DNA from 2 places in the Geobacillus sp. FSL W8-0026 genome. Region 2 is predicted to be linked to the other one. Evidence: riboswitches for the same ligand, from Rfam matches in the RefSeq annotation. Region 2 holds a riboswitch; the other holds the start of a gene.

Region 1 (3,483 bases), 440 kb from region 2:
GATGCTCGATGCGGGGAGAAGCCGTTGCCACCGAAAAACAACGGACGTCATGCCGGCCGACAAAACCGATGAGCATGATCCTCGGTCCACTCGGTGGTCGGCAATGGCCGCACCAAAGGAAAATGACGTCTGTTCGCTTCCCTTGCGCCGATGTTCGATCATCAATCATAAAGGAGTGGCTGCTTATGTCGAAACAACTCCCTCCCGGCCAATTTGAAACGGAAAAATGGCCGATTTTGCACGAAGGAGACGTATACTCATTTGATGAAGCGACGTGGAATTTTCGGCTGTTCGGTGACGTGAAAGAGGAAGTGTCGCTGTCATATGAGGAAGTGATGCGGCTGCCGAAGACGATTTCGACCGTGGATATGCACTGCGTAACGACGTGGTCGAAATTCGACACGACGTTCGAAGGCATCGCCTTCCGCGAATTTTTGCGCTTTGTGGAGCTGCATCCCGATGTCAAATACGTGAAAATTTACGGCTACTTAAACGGCGACCGGTTTGGCTATTCGGCGAACTTGCCGCTTGACGCGTTGATGGGCGATGATGCACTGTTTGTCTACCGCTGGAAAGACAAGCATCACGATTGGCAAGACATCTCGCCGAAGCACGGCTATCCGCTCCGCTTTATTCCACCGGCGACGTTTTACTTATGGAAAGGGGCGAAATGGGCGTCCGGCATCCGCTTCATGAAAAAGGACGAGCCGGGCTACTGGGAAGAGCGCGGGTATTCGATGACCGCCAATCCGTTTAAAGAAGAGCGGTTCGCCGAATCGGTATCCAAGTTTCGGTTTTGGTGAAGAGAATCGAATCTCCCCACTCATCGACAGCAGAAATGAAAAAACGAGGGATTGGAACAGAACCCCTCGTTTTTTCGCTATGCTGCCCGGCGTGCGACAGCCTGTTTTTGTAGCCACGGGCGAAGGCGCAGAAAGAGGAGCATAAACACAACCGCCATAAGCACTCCTTTTGCCGCGTTAAACGGCAAAATCGCAGAAATGACCAATGCTTTTGTTTCCGGCGCACTCATCGCCGGAGCGCCGAGAAAAAGCGTATACGCCGGCAAAAAAACGTAGTAGTTCAGCACGCTCATGATCAGAACCATTGTCGCTGTTCCCGCCGCCAGTCCAAGCAGCATGCCTTTTTTCGATGCCGCTTTTCGATAAATAAAGGAAACAGGCAAAATGAACGCCACCCCGGCCGTGAAGTTGGCGATCTGTCCGATGGGAACGCCGGTGGCACTGCCGACGAGAACATAGTTCAGCACGTTTTTCAGCAGTTCCACAAGCACGCCGGCAAGCGGGCCATACAAAAGCGCGGCGAAAAGGGCCGGGATGTCGCTGAAATCGACTAGCAAAAAGTTCGGAAACGGTGGAAGCGGAAAATTGAGCATCATAAGCAAATACGCACCAGCGCTCAAAATCCCGACAGCCACAAAGGTGCGGGTGTTGATGAATTTCACGCTTGTTCTCCTCTCCTTCTCGTGATTCATCCTCACAAGAAGAAGGCTGCCGAGCGGGGACGCCAATAAAAACTCCCTTAAACCCAAGGGCGTAAGGGAGAAAAAGGGCGAACTCAACGAAGCGTCAGGCGAATGACGCCAAACGCCGGCAAACCTTCATCTTCTCCCATCCAGACTATACTGTCGGCTCCGGACTCGCACCGGATCCTGCCTTGCGGCTCGCGGGCTGAGAGGCCAAGCGCCTCATCACCGCCGGTCGGGAATTTCACCCTGCCCCGAAGATGAATCGTTTATTCATTTTTATTATTCCGATGAATTTAGTATACAATATCTCTTTTCGTTTGTCTATCATTTTTTTCCACGTTATCCTACTCCATCGATTTATCCATTCTCCTTTGGTAGCTCATCCCCCCGCTCGAGCACCGGCGGGGCGACTTGAATCAAATCAGCGTATTTCAATCCCGTCCCCGTGTTGAGTACGACGACCGTCTCCCTGTCGCGAATCCAGCCGCTCTCGCGCAGCTTACGGGCCGCCGCAAACGCCGCCGCCCCTTCCGGACAAATGAACGCCCCTTCCAGTTTCGCCACCGCCCGCTGTTCCGCTAAAATGTCCTTATCGCTGATCGCAATCGCACAGCCGTCCGTTTCATACACCGCCTCAAGCACAAGGAAATCGCCGAGCGCTTTCGGGACATTGATGCCAAATGCCACCGTATGGGAATTCGGCCAAAACTCCGATTCGCGCTTTTTTTCGTTCCACGCCTTCACGATCGGCGCGCAATGCTCAGCCTGCACGGCGACCAGCCGCGGCATCTTGCCGCTCACCCAGCCAAGCGCTTTCAGTTCTTTGAACGCCTTGTAAATGCCAATGATTCCGACCCCGCCGCCGGTCGGGTACAAAATGACATCCGGAAGCTGCCAAGAGAACTGCTCGGCGATCTCAAGCCCCATCGTTTTCTTTCCTTCAATCCGGTACGGTTCTTTTAATGTAGAAGCATCGTACCAGCCGTATTCGCGGATCGCTTTCGCCACGATTTGCCCAGCGTCGCTGATGAGGCCGTTGACGAAATACAACTCCGCCCCAGCGATGGCGCATTCTTTGCGCGTCAGTTCCGGCGCATCGACCGGCATGACGACCGTCGCGCGGATGCCCGCCCGCGCTGCGTACAGCGACCACGCCGCTCCCGCATTGCCGTTGGTCGGCATCGCGAGCTGTTTGACGCCCAGTTCTTTCGCCTTGGAAACTCCGACCGCCGCCCCGCGGGCTTTAAACGTCCCTGTTGGAATAACCCCCTCGTCTTTCATGTACAGCGCTTCAATGCCGATTTCCTTCCCTAAGCGCGGCATCGGCACGAGCGGCGTCATCCCTTCACCGAGCGACACGATATGTTCCGGGCGTTTCACCGGAAGCAACTCATGATACCGCCATAGGCTCGGTTCGCGTTCCTTAAGCGCTTCCCTCACCCCTTCTTGGCGCATCGCCTCCAAATCATAGGCGACCAAAAGCGGCGAGCCGCATTCGCAAAGTTGATGAACTTGATCGACATCATATGTACGTGCACATTTGGGGCAATATAGATGGGACACATAGTTGAATCGCATCGTTTGGCTTCTCCTTTCCGTTTGTTTCATCCGCCCGAGGCAGAAAGCACCTACGTTCGCGTTTCTAACGAGGCACTGGCCTTTTCATTATACCATCCGTCCTCTGTCACCGGCGCCTGTAATGGCAGCGGCCGTACGCCAACTTCGGGGCACCATAGCGCCAAGCAGGAAATGGTCCCCATCCCCTCAAGTTTAGCGGTATAAAATTTTTAAGACGATCCTCGTGTTGATCCCCCCGGTGAATGCTGGGGATCACATCCATTATTGGGCATGGAAATGGTCCCCTCTTTTTTTACCGTTTGAAGCCGCCTATGGTAAAATAAAACGGGAACCGCCTCTTTTTTCTTACTGCATCGGCGGAATGATTCGCTCATTCAAAAAAACTTGTACATAAGGAGATGAATCCATGAAACAGG
Region 2 (3,483 bases):
TCATGAGCGCTAATGCCGGTCGTTGTCGTTTTGTAGTCGATGCTCACCGTAAACGCCGTGCCGTGCGCATCGGTGTTATGGGCAACCATCGGCTCTAAGCCGAGGCGTTCCGCCAACTCTTCCGTGATCGGCACGCAGACGAGCCCGCGACCGTGCGTAATCATAAAATTAATGATATCCGGCGTCACCTTTTCGGCCAGCGCGACAAAATCCCCTTCGTTTTCCCGGTCTTCATCGTCGCAGACGATGATCACTTCTCCGTTGGCAAGCGCGGTCAGCGCCGCTGCGATGGAATCAAACATCAGCCCAGTGCCCCCCCTTTTTCCGGCTTATTTGTACCCGTGCTGCTCTAAAAAGTCAACCGTCAACCCGCGCGCTGGCGGCGCTGCTTTGGCGGCAAGAAAAGCGGCGACATATTTGCCAATCATGTCGCACTCAATATTGACGAGGTCGCCGGGCCGCTTTTCACCTAAAATGGTGGCCGCCCGTGTATGAGGGATCAGCGAAACGGTGAACGTGCGCTCGCTCAACCCGAAAATGGTCAAACTTGTGCCATCGACCGCCACCGATCCTTTCTCCATCATATACGCGCGCAGTGAAGCCGGCACTTCGATTTCATAATAAACCGCGTTCGCTTTCGGCCACTGGCGAATGATGCGTCCGACGCCGTCCACGTGCCCGCTGACGAAATGGCCGCCAAACCGCCCGTTGGCCGCCATCGCCCGCTCCAAGTTCACCTTCGATCCGGGCTTTAGCGTCTTCAGCGCCGTCGCTTTCACCGTCTCCGGCATGATGTCAACCGTAAACCGGCGGTCGTCAAACGATGTGACGGTGAGACAGACGCCATTGACAGCGATGCTGTCGCCAAGTTGCACATCTTCAAGCACCCGCTTGGCGCTGATGGCCATGACGATGGCGTCCCCGGTTGCGTTCATCCGCTCGATCGTGCCGATCTCTTCGATGATGCCGGTAAACATCACGCTTCCTCCTTTCGCTTCGGAACAGCGGCGATTTTCACGTCCGGACCGATCCTTTCGACCCGCCGGATGTCAAGCTCGAGCGCTTCGGCGAGACGCGGGAAGCCGAGGCCGCCGATCGGCGTAGGGGCATCCTGCCCGCCGATCAGCTTCGGGGCTATGTAGGCCACCACTTCATTGACCGCTCCCGCGCGGAGAAAGCTGTCATGGACGCGCGAACCGCCTTCTACAAACAGCGACATCACCTTCTGTTCGCCGAGCAAGCGAAGCACATCGCCGACCTCCACTCGATCGGTCGGCAGCGACACGACGCGCACGCCCCGACGCTCGTATGCCGCCGCTTTTTCCCGACTGGCGCCTCGGCCGGCGATGATCCACGTCTCCGCCTCACGGTCGGTGACGACGTGGGCGTCAAGCGGGGTGCGCAAGCGGGTGTCCAAAATAATGCGCAGCGGGTTTTTCCGCTGTTCCCCGATGCGAACGGTGAGCTTTGGGTTGTCCGCGATCACGGTGTTGACGCCGACCAAAATGGCGTCATGCTGGGCGCGGAGACGATGGACATCCTCACGGGCCGCGCTCGATGTGATCCATTGGCTTTCCCCTGTCGCCGTCGCGATTTTGCCGTCGAGGCTGCACGCGTATTTCAGCGTCACAAACGGCGTCTTTGTCGCAATGGAATGGAAAAACATCCGGTTGAGTTCATCCGCTTCTTCTTTTAAGATGCCAACGTCGACGTGAATGCCCGCTTGGCGCAGCTTGTCAATTCCTTTTCCCGCCACAAGCGGATTCGGATCGGTCGTGGCGACGACGACGCGGCGGACGCCGGCTTCGATAAGCAAATCGGCGCACGGCGGCGTTTTGCCGTAATGGCTGCACGGCTCCAGCGTCACATACACCGTGGCGCCGCGCGCTTTGTCGCCGGCCATACGAATCGCATGCACTTCGGCGTGCGGCTGTCCGGCTTTCAAATGGGCGCCAAGCCCGACCACTTCCCCGCCGTTGACGACAACCGCGCCGACAAGCGGGTTCGGCGATGTTTGTCCGCTGCCGGCTTTCGCGACATTCAACGCCAAGCGCATGTAATCTTCGTCTCGATACACGGCTTTCACCTTTTTCTTTCGCAAAAATAAAAATCCCCGGAACGACTCCGGGGCTTTGGGATGCGAGAGAATGAGTCATGATGCGCATAACAGCGAACAAAACATTCGTTCGCCTCCTATGGCTGCACGTGCCGTCTAGACACCGTTGCCCTGTTGGCCGCCGAGGGCTGCCCGCTTTCGGCACAGCGCCATCAGCCACCATGCGCACATCGCCATCCTTCTCCCATCCAGACTATACTGTCGGCTCCGGAATCGCACCGGATCGTGCCAATCAGGCTCGCGGGCTGAGAGGCGCGTCGCCTCATCACCGCCGGTCGGGAATTTCACCCTGCCCCGAAGGATGCATCACCATGCTGTTTTTATTATACCATGTCAGCTTCCAAGCGTCATCATTTGACAATCCAAATCCAATACGCTGCCCCCCATAACAGGCTGGCCGCTACCAATAGGAAAAACAGCCGCCAGTTGTTGCGCCTTGTCCGCTCATCGTCCCCCGTCGGCCGCTTATTGTTCGTCAAACACTTTCACTTCCTTCATCACATCGCCGTTTTTCATCGCCTTGACAACGTCCAGCCCAGACGTTACTTGGCCGAAGACGGTATGCATCCCATCGAGGTGCGGCTGCGGCTCATGAACGATGAAAAACTGGCAGCTGCCGGTGTCGCGGCCGCGGTGCGCCATCGAAATCGCCCCGGCGACATGGCGGTGTGGGTTGTTGTCCGTCTCGCACGGAATCGTATAGCCGGCATCGCCCGTCCCGTTGCCGCGCGGGCAGCCCCCTTGGCTGACGAACCCGGGAATGACGCGGTGGAAGGTTAATCCGTCATAAAATCCTTCATTCGCTAATTTTTCAAAATTGGCCACCGTCACCGGCGCCTCATTCGGAAACAGTTCGAATTCAATTTTCCCGCCGTTTTCCATCAAAATATACCCTTTTTTCGCCATGATGCTTTCGCTCCTTTGCTTGTGCCTAAATCGCTTCTATCATACCATGGATGATTGGGGGAAAGAAAGTCAAAGACAAAAACGGCGGGGATACGATATAATGATAGTGCATGTTCCATGAACAGGAGGCGAGCTAGGTGAAACGAATGATCGCTTCATCGCTGCTGGCGGTTATCATGCTGATGTTGCCGGCGATCGCTGCGGCCGATGCGGCACCGGGCGACGTCATTGTGACGCTCGGCGAAAATTTAACAAGCGACCAAAAGCAAAAAGTGCTTGAAGAAATGAAAGCGCCGGACGGGGCGCAAACGATCACCGTCTCGAACGCCGAAGAGCATAAATATTTGGGCGGGCTCATCCCGAAAGCCCAAATCGGAACGCGCGCCATTTCTTCGTCCATGATCACGATTCGCGAACCCGGCTCAGGGCTGCGTGTTGAAACCCACAACATCACATGGGTG

What was found. A riboswitch is a leader RNA that binds a small molecule or an ion and turns the genes downstream of it on or off. The one in region 2 is predicted to bind FMN.
Region 1: linked by a shared signal. The riboswitch ahead of NST29_RS08990 (ECF transporter S component) and the one ahead of ribD (bifunctional diaminohydroxyphosphoribosylaminopyrimidine deaminase/5-amino-6-(5-phosphoribosylamino)uracil reductase RibD) in region 2 are both predicted to bind FMN.

The regions. Positions count from the first base shown of each region.
Region 1 is NZ_CP150194.1:1,798,703-1,802,185, reverse strand. Features, by position in the region: gene NST29_RS08995 (sulfite oxidase-like oxidoreductase) at 186-803, shown strand; gene NST29_RS08990 (ECF transporter S component) at 881-1,465, opposite strand; FMN riboswitch at 1,620-1,752, opposite strand; gene NST29_RS08985 (threonine synthase) at 1,847-3,067, opposite strand; gene pepT (peptidase T) at 3,474-3,483, shown strand, end outside.
Region 2 is NZ_CP150194.1:1,360,428-1,363,910, reverse strand. Features, by position in the region: gene NST29_RS06890 (bifunctional 3,4-dihydroxy-2-butanone-4-phosphate synthase/GTP cyclohydrolase II) at 1-302, opposite strand, end outside; gene ribE (riboflavin synthase) at 330-977, opposite strand; gene ribD (bifunctional diaminohydroxyphosphoribosylaminopyrimidine deaminase/5-amino-6-(5-phosphoribosylamino)uracil reductase RibD) at 977-2,077, opposite strand; FMN riboswitch at 2,289-2,422, opposite strand; gene NST29_RS06875 (hypothetical protein) at 2,467-2,595, opposite strand; gene NST29_RS06870 (peptidylprolyl isomerase) at 2,582-3,022, opposite strand; gene NST29_RS06865 (DUF1002 domain-containing protein) at 3,160-3,483, shown strand, end outside.